3 regions of the Bradyrhizobium sp. SZCCHNGR1005 genome follow, and region 1 is predicted to be linked to each of the others. Evidence: predicted binding sites of a transcription regulator. Region 1 holds the regulator's gene; each other region holds the start of a gene.
The links. Region 1 encodes HrcA, which represses chaperone genes, less so after heat shock. Its sites were predicted from a motif close to GTTAGCACTCNCNNNNNGNGAGTGCTAAC; they were not measured.
Positions count from the first base shown of each region.

Region 2: the regulator HrcA is predicted to act here: its motif matches at 4,663-4,691, upstream of groES (co-chaperone GroES).
Region 3: the regulator HrcA is predicted to act here: its motif matches at 2,842-2,870, upstream of groES (co-chaperone GroES).

Region 1 covers NZ_JAUEZC010000002.1:621,037-626,433, forward strand. The annotation lists gene rdgB (RdgB/HAM1 family non-canonical purine NTP pyrophosphatase) at 1-567, opposite strand, end outside; gene rph (ribonuclease PH) at 564-1,277, opposite strand; gene hrcA (heat-inducible transcriptional repressor HrcA) at 1,428-2,516, shown strand; gene grpE (nucleotide exchange factor GrpE) at 2,650-3,273, shown strand; gene QXZ85_RS08960 (hypothetical protein) at 3,459-4,979, shown strand; gene QXZ85_RS08965 (hypothetical protein) at 4,992-5,397, opposite strand, start outside.
Region 2 covers NZ_JAUEZC010000014.1:12-5,408, reverse strand. The annotation lists gene QXZ85_RS32050 (DUF2778 domain-containing protein) at 1-388, shown strand, start outside; gene lepB (signal peptidase I) at 1,446-2,213, shown strand; gene groL (chaperonin GroEL) at 2,576-4,216, opposite strand; gene groES (co-chaperone GroES) at 4,306-4,620, opposite strand; gene QXZ85_RS32030 (usg protein) at 5,003-5,287, shown strand.
Region 3 covers NZ_JAUEZC010000003.1:749,498-754,894, forward strand. The annotation lists gene QXZ85_RS15985 (DUF2076 domain-containing protein) at 1-76, shown strand, start outside; gene QXZ85_RS15990 (L,D-transpeptidase) at 148-933, opposite strand; gene QXZ85_RS15995 (protein phosphatase CheZ) at 1,244-2,023, shown strand; gene QXZ85_RS16000 (hypothetical protein) at 2,139-2,645, opposite strand; gene groES (co-chaperone GroES) at 2,970-3,266, shown strand; gene groL (chaperonin GroEL) at 3,385-5,028, shown strand; gene QXZ85_RS16015 (hypothetical protein) at 5,238-5,397, shown strand, end outside.

The DNA.
Region 1 (5,397 bases):
CAGGCCGTGCTTTTCGACCGCGGTCATCTCGCCGAATGTCCTGTCGTGGTCGTCGGGCCGGAACATGGGATCATAGCCGAAGCCTGCATTGCCGCGCGGCGGCCAGACCAGGGTGCCGTCGACGCGCGCCTCGACCTCCTCGATATGGCCGTCGGGCCAGGCCACGCACAGCGCGGAGACGAAATGCGCGCGGCGCTGCTCCGGCGACGTCGCGCCGCGTTCCTGCAACAGGCGCTCGATCTGTGTCATCGCGGCGGTGAAGTCCTTGGATGGTCCCGCCCAACGCGCCGAATAGATGCCAGGTGCGCCGTCGAGCGCCTCGACCACGATGCCGGAGTCATCGGCGAACGCCGGCAATTGCGCGGCTTTGGCCGCTGCGATCGCCTTGATGCGCGCATTGGCCTGGAACGTTTCCCCGGACTCGTCGGGTTCGCCGAGCCCCAGCTCGCCGGCCGATACTGCCTCGACCCCATGCGGCGCCAACAGCTCGCGCATCTCGGCCAGCTTGCCGGGATTGTGCGTGGCGATGACGAGGCGGCCTTCGATTTGCCGGTGCGTGTTCGTCATGCGACCGCGAGCTTTTGTAGATCGACCAGCCGGGCCACGCCCTTGCGCGCAAGCGCCATCAAGGCGAGGAACTCGGCCTCCGTGAAGGGCGTCTTCTCGGCCGTGCCCTGTACTTCGATGATGCGGCCGTCGCCAGTCATCACGAAATTGGCATCGGTCTCAGCTTCGGAATCCTCAGCATAATCGAGATCGAGCACCGGGGTTCCGTTGTAGACACCACAGGAGATCGCAGCAACATGGTCGCGCAGCACCTCGGTTTTCACCATATTGCGCGCCTTCATCCAGCTGATGCAGTCCGCGAGAGCGACCCAGGCGCCGGTGATCGATGCGGTGCGGGTGCCGCCGTCCGCCTGGAGCACGTCGCAGTCCACAGTGATCTGGCGCTCGCCGAGTGCCTCGAGGTTGATCGCGGTCCGCAGGGAGCGGCCGATCAGGCGCTGGATTTCGACCGTGCGGCCGCTCTGCTTGCCGGCCGAGGCTTCGCGCCGCGTCCGCTCCAGGGTCGCCCGCGGCAGCATGCCATATTCGGCGGTGACCCAGCCGCGGCCCTGCCCTTTCAGCCAGGGCGGCAAGCGATCCTCCAGGGTGGCAGTAACCAGCACATGGGTGTCGCCGAACTTCACTAGGCAGGACCCCTCGGCATATTTGACGACGCCACGTTCCAGGCTGACGGCGCGCAGTTCATCCGGTGCACGGCGGCTCGGCCGCATGAGAATCCTCCGAAGCAGGGTAAAATATCGGCTATGCCGAGGCCTTGTAGGGGGGGTGATCAGGACCGGCAAGGCCTTATCGTGCCCCGGACTGGCTTGCCACGGGCCTGCCGCATGGACAAATTATGGGCAATCCGGAAGGGGATAGCTGTGGCACACCACGACCCGATCAACCTGATAACACCGCCTGCCGGGCTCGCGCAGCTCAACGAGCGGTCGCGGGAGATTTTCCGGCAGATCGTCGAAAGCTATCTGGCGACCGGCGAGCCGGTCGGCTCGCGCAACCTCTCCCGCCTGATTACGGTTCCGTTGTCACCGGCCTCGGTCCGCAACGTCATGGCCGATCTCGAGCAGCTTGGCCTGATCTATGCGCCGCATACGTCCGCCGGACGGCTGCCGACTGAGCTCGGCCTGCGCTTTTTCGTCGACGCCCTGATGCAGGTGGGCGACATGACCGAAGCCGAGCGGCAATCGATCGAGGGCCAGTTGGCATCGGTCGGCCGGGCGCAATCGGTCGAGGCCGCGCTGGATGAGGCGCTGACCCGGCTCTCCGGCCTTACACGGGCGGCCGCGGTGGTCCTCACGGCCAAGTCCAATTCGCGCCTGAAGCACATCGAGTTCGTGCGGCTGGAGCCGGAACGGGCGCTGGCCGTGCTGGTGGGCGAAGATGGCCAGGTCGAGAATCGGGTCCTGACCCTGCCGCCGGGCGTTCCCTCGTCGGCTCTGACCGAGGCCTCGAACTTCCTCAATGCCCGGATCAGGGGACGGACGCTCGCCGACGCGCGGCTGGAGCTCGAGACCGCTCTGGCGCGAGATCGCGTGGAGCTTGACGAACTGGCCCAGAAGGTGATCGCCGCAGGATTTGCGAGCTGGTCCGGCGGTGACAATGATGACAGGCAGCTGATCGTTCGCGGCCATGCCAATCTCCTCGACGATCTGCACGCCCTCGAAGATCTCGAGCGCGTGCGCCAGCTGTTCGATGATCTCGAGGCCAAGCGCGGCGTGATCGATCTGCTCGGCCGGGCGGAAAATGCGGAAGGCGTCCGCATCTTCATCGGCTCCGAGAACAAGCTGTTCTCGCTGTCGGGTTCGTCGACCATCGCGGCACCTTATACCGATGCGAGGGGTCGCATCGTCGGTGTGCTCGGCGTGATCGGTCCGACGCGGCTGAATTATGCGCGGGTGATCCCGACCGTCGACTATGCCGCGCGTCTGGTCAGCCGGCTTCTGGGTGGCTGATGAGGGCAACAGCGGGGTTGCTCGACCGTGACTTCGTCGGCCAAGTCCATGCTGTGCTTGATTTTCGGCGCTCAAAGCACGATATCCCGGCCGACACACCCCCCTTCCAGTTGATTTTGCGAGAAGTCTGTCCATGACCGATCCCGACCTGCAGAAGAACGATCCGGCGAACCCGGCGCAGGCCAACGAACCCGTCGTTTCCAGGCCTTATGTGATGCCCGACGATCCCGAGACCGGCTCTGTGGAGGCATTGGCCAAGGAGGCCGCCGAGGCCCGGGACAAGATGCTGCGGACGCTGGCGGAGATGGAAAATCTGCGCAAGCGCACGGCGCGGGAAGTTGCCGACGCGCGCATGTACGGCATCACGGGCTTTGCCCGCGATGTACTCGATATCGCGGACAATCTGCAGCGTGCGCTCGATGCGGTGCCGGCAGAAGCGCGGGCCGCAGCCGACCCCGGTCTGAAAGCGCTGATCGAAGGCGTCGAGCTGACGGAGCGCTCGCTGCACAACACGCTGGAGAAGAACGGCGTGAAGAAGCTGGATCCGTCCGGCCAGAAGTTCGATCCGAATTTTCATCAGGCGATGTACGAGGTTCCTGATCCGTCGGTACCCTCCGGCACGGTCGTTCAGGTGGTCCAGGCGGGCTATACGATCGGCGAGCGCGTGCTGCGGCCGGCCTTGGTCGGCGTATCCAAGGGCGGACCGAAGGCTGCGCCGGCGGCTGCAAACACGGATGAACCCAACAGCGCGGCTTGATTTTCCGCTCAGTGCTCGGCCGCTTTCGTCAACGATCGACGGATGACGAATGTGAAGCCACGGTGTCGTGCCGTGGCTTCCGGCTGCGTAGCGATCGCAACGCGGTCCGGATCTTCTCCGGAGCTCCTGAAACAAAGCCTTAATGGCGCTTGGCTACGGTCCCGAGAGTTGCGGGGGTGTACGCCATGGCTATGAATATCCATACCGCGCCCCGGCCGATCTGCAGGCCGGAGGTGGACCGGACCTTAGCCCTGCAATGGGGCGCGATCGTTGCGGCGTTCAGCGCAGCGATCGTGATGCGCCACATTGTGGCGGCGAGCCCCGACGTGAGCTGGCTGCTGATTGCGGGCGAGCGCTGGCTCGACGGGCAGCGGCTATATTCCGAAATCCTGGAGACGAACCCGCCCATGGCGGTCTTCGTCTATCTCCCCGGGATCCTGATTGCCCGCGCCCTTGGCTGGAATGCTGAGGACGTCGTCGATGGCCTCGTGTTCCTGGCCATCGCTCTGTCTCTCGGTCTGAGCGCTCTCATCCTGCGAAAATCGACCGTTATCGGGGCGAGACAGGGCTGGGTCCTTGCAATCACTGCCGTTCTCGTCCTGGCGGTCTTGCCGGTCCAGTCCTTTGGACAGCGCGAGCATATCGCCGTGATCGAGATGATCCCTGCGATGGCTGCTCTTGCGCTGCGCCTAAACCGCGAAACTCCGCCCGCATGGACGATCGGGATAACAGGCGTCGGCCTTGGCTTGGCACTGTGTTTCAAGCCTCATTTCGCGCCTGCAATGTTCTGCTGTCTGCTTGTGGCGGCAGCGTCTGCGAGATCGTGGCGAGTGCTCGTCGCACCGGAGAACATTGTCGCTGTCGGTGTGATCCTCGCCTACAGCGTCTGCACGATCTGGTTCTTCCCCGAATACTTCACCTTTATCGTGCCGCTGATCCGCGACGTCTACTCGATCGGACAGCCGATGGGCGCCATGTTGATGAAGCCGGCCGTCCCATTGTTGGGCCTCACCTTGATCGCGACGCTCGTGCAGAAGCGATGCAAAGCTATGACGCCGACATTGCTCCTTTTGCTGGCCGCGTCCGTCTGCTTCGGAATCGTCTATCTGTTGCAGCGTAAGGGCTGGCCATACCACGCCTATCCGATGCTGGCCTTTTCCTGGCTCGGGTTCGGCTATGCCATCTCGTTCAGCGAGGATGGCTTCGACGCCGTTCCTCGCGGGCTTCGCCCTGGCGAGCTTGCCGCATGTGGGGCTCTGTTCCTGGCCGCGATGGTGTGGTTCAATCTGGGGATGGATGCGCGCTTCTTGCAGCCGGCCATTGCAAGGACAGGTCTGCAACATCCGACCATCCTGGCGATCTCGGCCGATGGAGCGATCGCTCATCCGCTGACGCGCGCGATCGGGGGCGTGTGGGCGTCGCGCGAGCAGCGGCTGCTCGTACCGAGATACGAGCAGCTGGTCAGAAGCATACCATCATCGGATTCGAACACGCTGGCAGCGCTCGCGGGATATGCGCAGCGCGAACGCGCGTGGCTGATCGAGGATTTCCGCCGAAATCGGCCCGCGATCGTGCTGGTCGACAATGCAACGGACGATTGGGCCGCCTGGATACACGACAGCCCCGAGCTCGACAGGTTGTTGCAGGGTTACCGGCTCTCGGAAACCGTCCAGAACATCGATGTCTACGTCCGCCGGGGCGGCTGACGTGGCGCTTCGTCACCCCTTCGGCTGGATTCCATCCCGCACGGCCCGGAAGCGCGGGAACGCTGCCGACCATTGATCGCGCGGAGCGCTGCCGATGATGCGCAGCGTGGTCGGACCGCCGAAGCGCAGCCACTGCACGATGGTGACGGGCGTATTGTCCTTGCCGCTGGTCGCATCGATCCGCGTCTCATAGGCCGGCAAGCCGTCGATGCGGATCGGCTCCGACATCGTCAAGCGGGCATCGCGCACGCCGGGGATCGTCGTTGCGGCTTGCTGCGCGAAGCGCCCGCGGTCGCCAGGCTCCGTCGGTGCCGCGGCAATCAGGCTGACCACCATGAAGGGAGCGGACTCGAAGCCTTTGGCTTCATCGCCATCAGCAAGGATCAGTGCGGCGCCCGGTGCCAAGGTGCGGACCGTC
Region 2 (5,397 bases), on a different contig from region 1:
ATATGACCGCTCGACGGCGGTCTACGACATCTCGGCCAGGGCCGTGTATCTGCCTGACGGCACCAAGCTCGAGGCGCATTCCGGTCTCGGCGAGAATCTCGACAATCCGCGCTCGGAGAACATCCGGATGCGCGGCGTCACCCCGCCGCACATCTATGAGCTCAAGCCGCGTGAGGCGCTGTTCCACGGCGTGCCGGCGCTGCGCCTCAATCCGATCGGCGGCAGCGAGGCGATCCACGGCCGCGACGGTCTGCTCGCGCACACGTTCATGCTCGGTCCGAACGGCGATTCCAACGGCTGCGTGTCGTTCCGCGACTACTACGCCTTCCTCGATGCCTACAAGAACAAGGGCATTCGCAAGCTCGCCGTGGTCGCACGGATCCAGTGAGGCGCGACGCGTAGATCGCGCGGGTTCGACCTCATTGCGAGGAGCAACGCGACGAAGCGATCCAGACTCCGTCCGCGTCGACAGTTCTGGATTGCGTCGCTTCGCTCGCAATGACGAAGTTGACGGTTGAGCCATTAAACGAGACACAATTTTACGATCTCGCAGCACGTCGTGCCCGAGCTTTGCTGCAGCTTTCGTCCTCCAATCAGAAGAGGACGCGGGGAAGGCCGGGTGCCGTCCGCACCCATGGCCCGCCTGCAGAAGAAAATGCAGGCGGCAGTCACCACAGGTACGAGCCGGATCATCCGGCCTTCCCTGCGCGATGGGTGAACGGCTTATACGTAGTCTCCCCGGTGAACGGGCTTTCATGCCACCGTCACCCGCCTGATGCCCTCGCATCGCAAAGCGATGTCGAGTTGCATCATCACGAATTTAGCGCCAGCGTCGCGGCGCCAGGACCCTACGATTTCGTCGTCCGCAACGACATCAGTCGTCTTGCGCAAAAGCGCCTGACATCGTCGCGGCCACCGCATCCCGCACTCGACGTTCGCGACGACGCGTACGCCCCTCGGATGAGGCGGGACGACGGCTATATATGCATAATTTCTGAAAAAACGAAAGTGGAATTTTATGCGGGAGCCGGGTGGGTGGCGTGATCCGATTGATCGAGCTGATGGAATTAGTTCTTGCGCGCAGCTCATTTTAGCTACCCGTCGGGCTGTTCGATGCGCGTAAGACGGGTCGGAAGAGACAACTGATTTGCCCGCCAGGCACGGACGAGCTGCGAATGCAGAGTGCGGGCAGGCGATCGCCTTTGCAGCGCGGATCGGCCTCCACTTCGAACGTGATCACGCCGGAGCAAGGCATGGCGCTATTGTTTCATCACCCGATCATGCATCGCGGTGATCCCGTCACCAGGGGGCGCAAATACGTACTGCGCAGCGACGTGATGTATCGCCGCCAGCAGTGAGGGATGGCGCACCATGCGCAAGCACTTCGTGGTTGCGTGTGGTGCCGCCATCGGCCATCCTTGCGGCAGGACAGGCTGGGGAATGTCATGACGAGCGTCGAGGCTGGAGCGATCGGTCCGCAGCGGGAGCCATGGTGGGCGATTGCAGCCATCTTCACCGCAGGCTTCGTGTTGCTGTGCCTGCTGCTGGCCTCGCCGCTGCTGATCCGCACCTTCCTCTTTCAGCCGTTCAACATTCCATCCGCGTCAAACATTCCTACCCTTCTGGTCGGCGACTATCTCTTCGCTTCGAAATACCCCTATGGATGGGGTCGTTATACGTGGCCGTTCACGCCGCCGTCAGCGGGACGTATCTGGGGCCGCGATCCGGCGCGCGGTGACGTCGTGGTTTTCCGTCTCAAGGACGGCAAGACCGACTACATCAAGCGTATCGTCGGGCTGCCCGGCGACCGCATCCAGATGAGGCAGGGCCTGCTCTACATCAACGACCAGCCGGTTCAGCGCGAGCGGCTCGACGATCTGGTCGGTGAAGCCGCCTGCGGCGGTAGTGCGGACGAACGGGTCAAGCGTTGGCGGGAGACCTTGCCGAACGGCGTGAGCTATCAGACGCTGGATTGTGTCGACAACGGCTTCTTCGACAACACCAACGTCTATGTCGTGCCGGCTGGCCATCTATTCATGCTGGGCGACAACCGCGACAACTCTACCGACAGCCGCGTCCTCAGCGCCGTTGGCTATGTTCCCATCGAGAACGTGATCGGCCGCGCCGCGACGATCTACTTCTCGCTCGCCGGATCCGATACGAGCAGGCCAGGCCGGATCCGCTTCGAGCGGATCGGGACGATGGTGAGGTAGTAGCGAGAGACTGCTGTTGCTGCCGTTTCCGAGCGGGCATCGTGCGCACTCACTCCGTCCCGTGGTTATGGATTCCGGGCTCGCGACTGCGTCGTGCCCCGGAATGACGGAGAGGAAGAGCAGGGGCGGTGAGTTGACTATGATAAATGCGCTCATAGATCGATCGCCGTTGTGGTCGACGGAAGCTTGCGTCAAACTCAAGCGTCATTCCGGGGCGCGCGTAGCGCGAGCCCGGAATCCATAACACAGGTTTCAATTGTGGATTCGCGCCAGCAGCGATGCATGGCTCAACTGAATTTTCTATCCAAACAGAAAGGGCGCGGTTTGCACCGCGCCCTTCGTATTCGAGAGAGGAACGGACCTTAGAAGTCCATGCCGCCCATGCCGCCGCCCGGAGGCATCGCGGGGCCGCCGGCGTTCTTCTTCGGCAGCTCGGCGACCATCGCTTCGGTCGTGATCAGCAGCGCAGCCACGGAGGCCGCGTTCTGGATCGCGGCGCGAACCACCTTGGTCGGGTCGATGATGCCCTTGGACACCATGTTCACGTACTCGCCGGTCTGGCTGTCGAAGCCATAGGCGTACTGCTCCTTCTCCAGGATCTTGCCGACGATGACCGAGCCGTCCTCGCCCGCGTTGATGGCGATCTGGCGGGCCGGGGCGGAGAGCGCCTTGCGGACGATCTCGATGCCGGTCTTCTGGTCGTCGTTCTTGGTGCGCAGGCCCTTGAGCTGCTCGGAAGCACGGAGCAGGGCGACGCCGCCGCCCGGCAGGATGCCTTCCTCGACAGCAGCGCGGGTCGCATGCATCGCGTCATCCACGCGATCCTTGCGCTCCTTGACCTCGACCTCGGTCGCGCCGCCGACGCGGATCACCGCGACGCCGCCTGCGAGCTTGGCCAGACGCTCCTGCAGCTTCTCACGGTCGTAGTCCGAGGTGGTCTCCTCGATCTGCGCCTTGATCTGCTGCACGCGCGCCTCGATGTCGGCCTTCTTGCCGGCGCCGTTGACGATCGTGGTGTTCTCCTTGTCGATCATCACCTTCTTGGCGCGGCCGAGCATGGAGAGGTTGACGTTCTCGAGCTTGATGCCGAGGTCTTCCGAGATCGCCTGGCCGCCGGTCAGGATCGCGATGTCCTGCAGCATGGCCTTGCGGCGATCGCCGAAGCCCGGAGCCTTGACGGCCGCGACCTTCAAGCCGCCGCGCAGGCGGTTGACGACCAGGGTGGCCAGCGCCTCGCCCTCGACGTCCTCGGCGACGATCACGAGCGGCTTGCCGGTCTGCACGACGGCTTCGAGCAGCGGCAGCAGCTCGTTCAGCGACGACAGCTTCTTCTCGTTGATCAGGATGTAGGCGTCGTCCATCTCGACGCGCATCTTGTCGGCGTTGGTGACGAAGTAGGGGGAGATGTAGCCGCGGTCGAACTGCATGCCCTCGACGACGTCGAGCTCGGTCTCCAGCGACTTGGCTTCCTCGACGGTGATGACACCCTCGTTGCCGACCTTCTTCATGGCGTCGGCGAGGAACTTGCCGATTTCGGCATCGCCGTTGGCGGAGATGGTGCCGACCTGGGCGATCTCGTCGTTCGACGTGACCTTCTTGGAGTTCTTGACGAGGTCCGCAACGACGGCCTCGACCGCGAGGTCGATACCGCGCTTCAGATCCATCGGGTTCATGCCGGCGGCAACGGCCTTGGCGCCTTCGCGCACGATGGCCTGGGCCAGCACGGTCGCGGTGGTGGTGCCGTCGCCGGCCGCGTCAGCGGACTTCGAGGCGACCTCGCGCACCATCTGCGCGCCCATGTTCTCGAACTTGTCGTCGAGCTCGATCTCCTTGGCGACGGTGACGCCGTCCTTGGTGATGCGGGGAGCGCCGAACGACTTGTCGAGGACGACGTTGCGGCCCTTCGGACCGAGCGTGACCTTCACGGCATTGGCGAGAATGTCCACGCCGCGCAGCATGCGGTCGCGAGCATCGACGCCGAACTTCACGTCTTTGGCTGACATATTGGATTTCCCTGAGTTGAAATGTCTGTCTCACCCTTTCGCGGGGCGCCCGCGGGGCGCTCCTCAGGGGTGAGCGTGCGAGCGTGGGGTTAGGCGGCCTTCTTCTTGGCGCCGGCGTCGGTCAGCACACCCATGATGTCGCTTTCCTTCATGATCAGCAGCTCCTGGCCGTCGATCTTGACTTCGGTGCCCGACCACTTGCCGAACAGCACGCGGTCACCGACCTGAACGTCGAGCGGGACCAGCTTGCCGCTCTCGTCGCGGGCGCCGGGGCCCACAGCGATGACTTCGCCCTGCGAGGGCTTTTCCTTGGCCGAGTCGGGGATGATGATGCCGCCAGCGGTCTTCTCTTCGGCGTCGATGCGCTTGACCACGACGCGGTCGTGAAGCGGACGGAAAGCCATACAGTCCTCCTAAGCTATTGAGGCAATTATCAGTTTCTGGAGATTGGCAGTCGATGCCAGCGAGTGCCAGCCCTGCCGCGCAGGACATAGGCGAGAGTTCTGGGGCCGGCAAGGGCTTGTAGCAGAAAAATTAGCAGTCAACCGCGGCGTCTGCCAGAAGGTCCCGGCATCGTTAACCGGGCCGGAACAGATCGGGAAACCCCGTATTAGCACCTGGGCTAAGTCGCTGCTAATGCAGGAAATTTCAACAACCCGTTAAACATTTAGGCTTGTGATGGATTGAGGTCATGCGTCACATTTCTCTCACGTGAGCGCATCTTCACCCGGGTGGCTCGATCCCGGTGGCCACGCCGGAATGCGCTTCCACAGAATGGAGGTTGGCATGGTGTCGAAGGTTGCCGTTTCCGAGGATTTTCGGAAACAGATCTTGGGTTACGGGCTGACGACGGCGCAGATCCTGTATCGGATGCCGGATCATCCCTCGCTGCTCCAGACCTACGTCTGGCAGAATTACGACCTGTTTCCGAAATTCCCCGCGCTGCAGGATTTCCTCAGCTTCTGGCAGAAGAAGCTCGAAGGGCCGCTGTTCTCCGTCACGGTCGCGCATTCCAAGCTGATCAAGCCGGCCGAGCTGCGCGCCGTCGACGGCGTGTTCCGCCTGCACTGAGCGGTAACCACAACCACGGTGTCATTCCGGGGCGTGCGCAGCACGAGCCCGGCGACTGTCTTAGCTGTCAAGCGATTGCTGGGTATATCGGGTGTTGTTTTTGACCATGG
Region 3 (5,397 bases), on a different contig from region 1:
CAATGATCGCGACGACATGGATGCGGATGCCGGCGATTATGACAATGGCGGTGACGACGGCAGCGACTACGCGTAATAGCCCCTCCCTCTGCTAAGAAAAAAGGCCGCCTATTGGGGCGGCCTTTTGCTATTGAAAGCCGATCGGCTTCAAATGACGATCACCCTGGTACCCACATTGACGCGGCCATACAGGTCGATCACATCCTCGTTGCGCATCCGGATGCAGCCGGACGACACATTGGTCCCGATCGTCCAGGGCTCGTTGGAGCCGTGAATCCGATACAGCGTGGACCCCAGATACATCGCGCGCGCGCCGAGCGGGTTCTGCGGCCCGCCTTCCATGTGCCGCGGCAGGTCGGGCCTGCGGGCCAGCATCTCCGCCGGCGGCGTCCAATCCGGCCACTCGCGCTTGTTGGTGATGGTCTTGACGCCCGACCAGGTGAAGCCGGGACGGCCGACACCGATCCCATAACGCAACGCCTTTCCGTCTCCCTGAACCAGATAGAGGAACTTGTTGGGCGTATCGATCACGATCGTGCCCGGCCGTTCTCTGCCGTCATACTCAACGATCTGCTTCTCGTATTTCGGATCGAGCGGGCGCTGCGGATCATAAGCCTCCTCCTGCTCGGGGACTGCCCCGCCGGAGCGCTCCGGCTCATAGTAGGACGGCTGCTGCTGATAGATCGGCCGCTCCGCCGGATCGTCGCGGTAGCCCCGTCCCTGCGGGTCGCCAAACAGGAATTCGATGAAGCCCCCACCCATGCGCGAACGCTCGACATAGGCGGAGCGGACGGGGGCGCTCTGCTCCGGTGGGCCGGCATAGATCACGGTCGGCTGCTGAAATCCCGCGGCGTCGATCGCCGCGGCCCGATCGACCGCCATACAAGAGAAGCACGCGCCGGCAATCAGCGCTGGAAAGATGGACTTGAACATCGACGTACTCTGTACTGTTTCGTCTTGAAGATTGTTCATCGCGCGAGGTCGAGCATCCGCCCGCGCATGCCGCCAACTAAGATCAAAAGCCGATCGGTTTGGTAAACACGGGCCGTGTTTTGATTCACCATCGCGCCAAGCCGGGGCGGATTCGGCGGCTAGCGTTTATTTTGGATGAAGGGCTCATCGGCATGGTTAACCGCGGCTAACCGCGGCCGCAAACACGTGTCCGTTGAGAGTTTCCGTTGTGAACGTGATGTTAAATAGCGTTCGCTTAGAACAGACTGAAGTTGAGGACAGGGATTATCTCATGTCGGTTCGCAAGCGTTTTCGTATCGAAGAAGGAATTCTCGGCCATATGCCCGAGCCCGATTTCGCGGGCGGCGAGATTGGCCCGCAGCACAAGGAAATCATGGACGAGCTCCGCGCGATCCGCACTCAGATGGCCAATGTCATGCGCAACGGTGGCACCAGCTCGGCAAACGCCGCGATCGAAGAATCCGCAGCTCGCGAGGTCGCCGAAGCGCGCGCGCTGCTCGAGACCTACCGTGCGCAAATCGAGCAGTGCGAGAAGCTCAAGGTCGAACTCGACCTGATCCACGACGCGATCAACCGCACCAAGGGCGAGATCGCGGTACTCCATGCCAAGAGCTTCGACGGCCAGGAAATGGCCAAGGTCAATGGCGAACTCGGCGCGGTGGTCGGCGGCACCGAACAGGCGACCCAGCAGATCCTCGAAGCGGCCGAAGCGATCGACCAGGCGGCGAGCGCGCTAGCCAAGGTCGACTCGGCGGATCAGCAGCGAATCCTTTCCGAGGATATCCAGGAGCGCGTGGTCTCGATCTTCGAGGCCTGTAACTTCCAGGACCTCACCGGTCAGCGCATCAACAAGGTGATGACCACGATGAAATTCATCGAGCACCACATCGTGGTGATGATGGAGATCTGGGGCGGCGTCGACGCCATCAAGGCGCATACCCCTCCGATCGTGGACACCCGCGAGGGCGATGCGCGCCTGCTCAACGGCCCGAAGGCTGAAGGCGAGGTCGGCCATGCCTCGCAGGACGACATCGACGCCATGTTCAACTGAGCCATCGACCGCGCCGGACGGAGGGGCCGGCGTCAGGGCGAGAGACAAAACGCCGGCACAATGCCGGCGTTTTTCATTTTGATGGATGAAGACCGTCCAACGGTCGGTTCGATCGTCAGGCCCGCGGCCCACAACGGACATAGACCATGTTGCCGTAGCGGGTCGCGGCATCCTTGTCGACGAAACGGGTCACCAGCACCCGCCCGTCGAACGACAGCACCTCGCGATCCTGCTCGCCGCCGGGAGGCCCGGCCGGGCCGATATAGTTCTTGCCGCTGGATGAGCCTTTCAGCCGCAGCTCCTGCGGCGTGGCCTGATCGGCGAGATGCATCACCACGCCGCCCGAAGTGCCGGCCCCGATCGTATAGGGCTGCTTGCACTGCGCCACCGCCATCTTCTCGGTGCGCGCGCGGTCGGTGGGGTTCTGATACGAGGCGAGCCCCCACTTGCCGACCAGCTCATCGGGGCGGATCGTCGACGGGACCTCAGGTTCGACGCCGGGTTCGGGCGCGACGGGAGCCGAGGGCGATAGGCTGAAGCTGCTGCACGCGGCGAGAAAGATCGTGAGCGCTGAAGCGATTCCCAGATTGGCAACCGCCCGCGCGCACCGTGAACTCTTCATGGGATCCCCTTAGAAACAAGATCATGGCTGCCCCGTCCGGCAACCAAGCGCAAATCAGGCGCAAGGGCAACGACGTCGGATGCCGCCGTTGCCTCGCCACCATGGTTTACCCCAGGTAGCATCTTATAACAGCCTCAAGAACGGCTTAACCGGTTTGCTTGACAGGATCGGCGTCAAGCCATATTTCCCGAGCGACCTTAGCACTCGGAGGGCACGATTGCCAAAGGGGCGAGTCAGTTGGCGCCAGCTTCGCGCTAAATGTGGCCGCATTCAGATTCTTTTCCGACAGCAACCCCGTTCGAAGCGCCCGCAAAGGGAAACGTCATGGCCAAATCGAAATTTCGTCCGCTGCACGACCGCGTCGTGGTGAAGCGTATCAGCGCCGAGGAGAAGACCAAGGGCGGCATCATCATCCCCGACACCGCCAAGGAAAAGCCCTCGCAGGGCGAAGTGGTGGCTGTCGGCCCCGGCGGCCGCGATGAAAGCGGCAAGCTGGTGCCGATCGACCTCAAGGTCGGCGATCGCGTGCTGTTCGGCAAGTGGTCCGGCACCGAAGTCAAGCTCGACGGCGAGGAACTCCTGATCATGAAGGAGTCCGACATCATGGGCGTGCTGGCCTGATCCCCTTCGCGCCCCGCGCGTCCAAGCGCGACGGGGCGACAGATTTTGCAAACCTCATCAGCCACCGAAGGGCGGACACAGCCCTGGCGATGAGGTCCCACCAGAGGAACATTCAAAAATGGCAGCCAAGGACGTCAAATTCGCCGGAGACGCGCGCGATCGCATGCTGCGCGGCGTCGACATTCTCGCCAACGCCGTCAAGGTCACGCTGGGTCCGAAGGGCCGCAACGTCGTGATCGAGAAGAGCTTCGGCGCCCCCCGCATCACCAAGGACGGCGTCACCGTCGCCAAGGAGATCGAGCTGGAGGACAAGTTCGAGAACATGGGCGCGCAGATGCTGCGCGAGGTCGCCTCCAAGACCAACGACACCGCCGGTGACGGCACCACCACCGCGACCGTGCTGGCCCAGGCCATCGTGCGCGAGGGCGCCAAGGCGGTTGCCGCCGGCATGAACCCGATGGATCTCAAGCGCGGCATCGACATCGCGGTGGCCGCCGTGATCAAGGACATCGAAAAGCGCGCCAAGCCGGTCGCCTCGTCCTCCGAGGTCGCCCAGGTCGGCACCATCTCCGCCAATGGCGACGCCGCGATCGGCAAGATGATCGCCCAGGCGATGCAGAAGGTCGGCAACGAGGGCGTCATCACGGTCGAGGAGAACAAGTCGCTCGATACCGAGGTCGACATCGTCGAAGGCATGAAGTTCGACCGCGGCTATCTCTCGCCCTACTTCGTCACCAACGCCGAGAAGATGACCGCCGAGCTCGACGACGTCTACGTGCTGCTGCACGAGAAGAAGCTGTCCGGCCTGCAGGCGATGCTGCCGGTGCTCGAAGCCGTGGTGCAGTCGGGCCGTCCGCTGCTGATCATCGCCGAGGACGTCGAGGGCGAGGCGCTCGCGACCCTGGTCGTCAACCGCCTGCGCGGCGGCCTCAAGGTCGCCGCCGTCAAGGCGCCGGGCTTCGGCGATCGCCGCAAGGCCATGCTCGAGGACATCGCGATCCTGACCGGCGGTCAGCTGATCTCGGAAGACCTCGGCATGAAGCTCGAGAACGTCACCATCAAGATGCTCGGCCGCGCCAAGAAGGTCGTGATCGACAAGGAGAACACCACGATCGTCAACGGCGCCGGCAAGAAGGCCGACATCGAGGCGCGCGTCGGCCAGATCAAGGCGCAGATCGAGGAGACCACCTCGGACTACGACCGCGAGAAGCTGCAGGAGCGGCTGGCCAAGCTCGCCGGCGGCGTGGCGGTGATCCGGGTCGGCGGTGCCACCGAGATCGAGGTCAAGGAGAAGAAGGACCGCGTCGAGGACGCCCTCAACGCGACCCGCGCCGCGGTGCAGGAAGGCATCGTCCCCGGCGGCGGCGTCGCGCTGCTGCGCGCCAAGAAGGCGGTCGGCCGCATCACCAACGCCAATTCGGACGTCCAGGCCGGCATCAACATCGTGCTGAAGGCGCTCGAGGCTCCGATTCGCCAGATCTCCGAGAACGCCGGCGTCGAGGGCTCCATCGTGGTCGGCAAGATCCTGGATGAGAAGTCCGAGACCTTCGGCTTCGACGCCCAGACCGAGGACTATGTCGACATGGTCGCCAAGGGCATCATCGACCCGGCCAAGGTGGTCCGCACCGCGCTGCAGGACGCCTCGTCGGTCGCCGGCCTCCTGGTCACCACCGAGGCCATGGTCGCCGAGCTGCCGAAGGAGCCGGCACCGGCCATGCCGGCCGGCGGCGGCATGGGTGGGATGGGCGGCATGGGCTTCTGAGCCTGCCCTTTCGCACCTGCCAGAGATGACGAAGGCCGCCTCCGGGCGGCCTTTTTCTTGCGAAAGATGAGTGAGGCGCGGACCAACCGTTCGGAACTTCAAATTCGCCACACGCGATTTGCTTAAGGCGGATCACGGCGGATATGTAGCGGACCTCGAAGTCGGGACATTCGGGTCATTCGATTCTTACCCAAAGCAGGATTTTCATGATGCGCGCGATTTTGCTTGCTGGTGCCGTGGTTGTCGCGGCAGTGCCGGAACTCGGTTGGTCCCAGAGCAAGGTGGGCAAGACTGCCCCAAGCACGAGCGAGACCAGATACTTCACCGCGATCGACGGGCTGATGGACGGCAATGCGGATGTGATCCTGA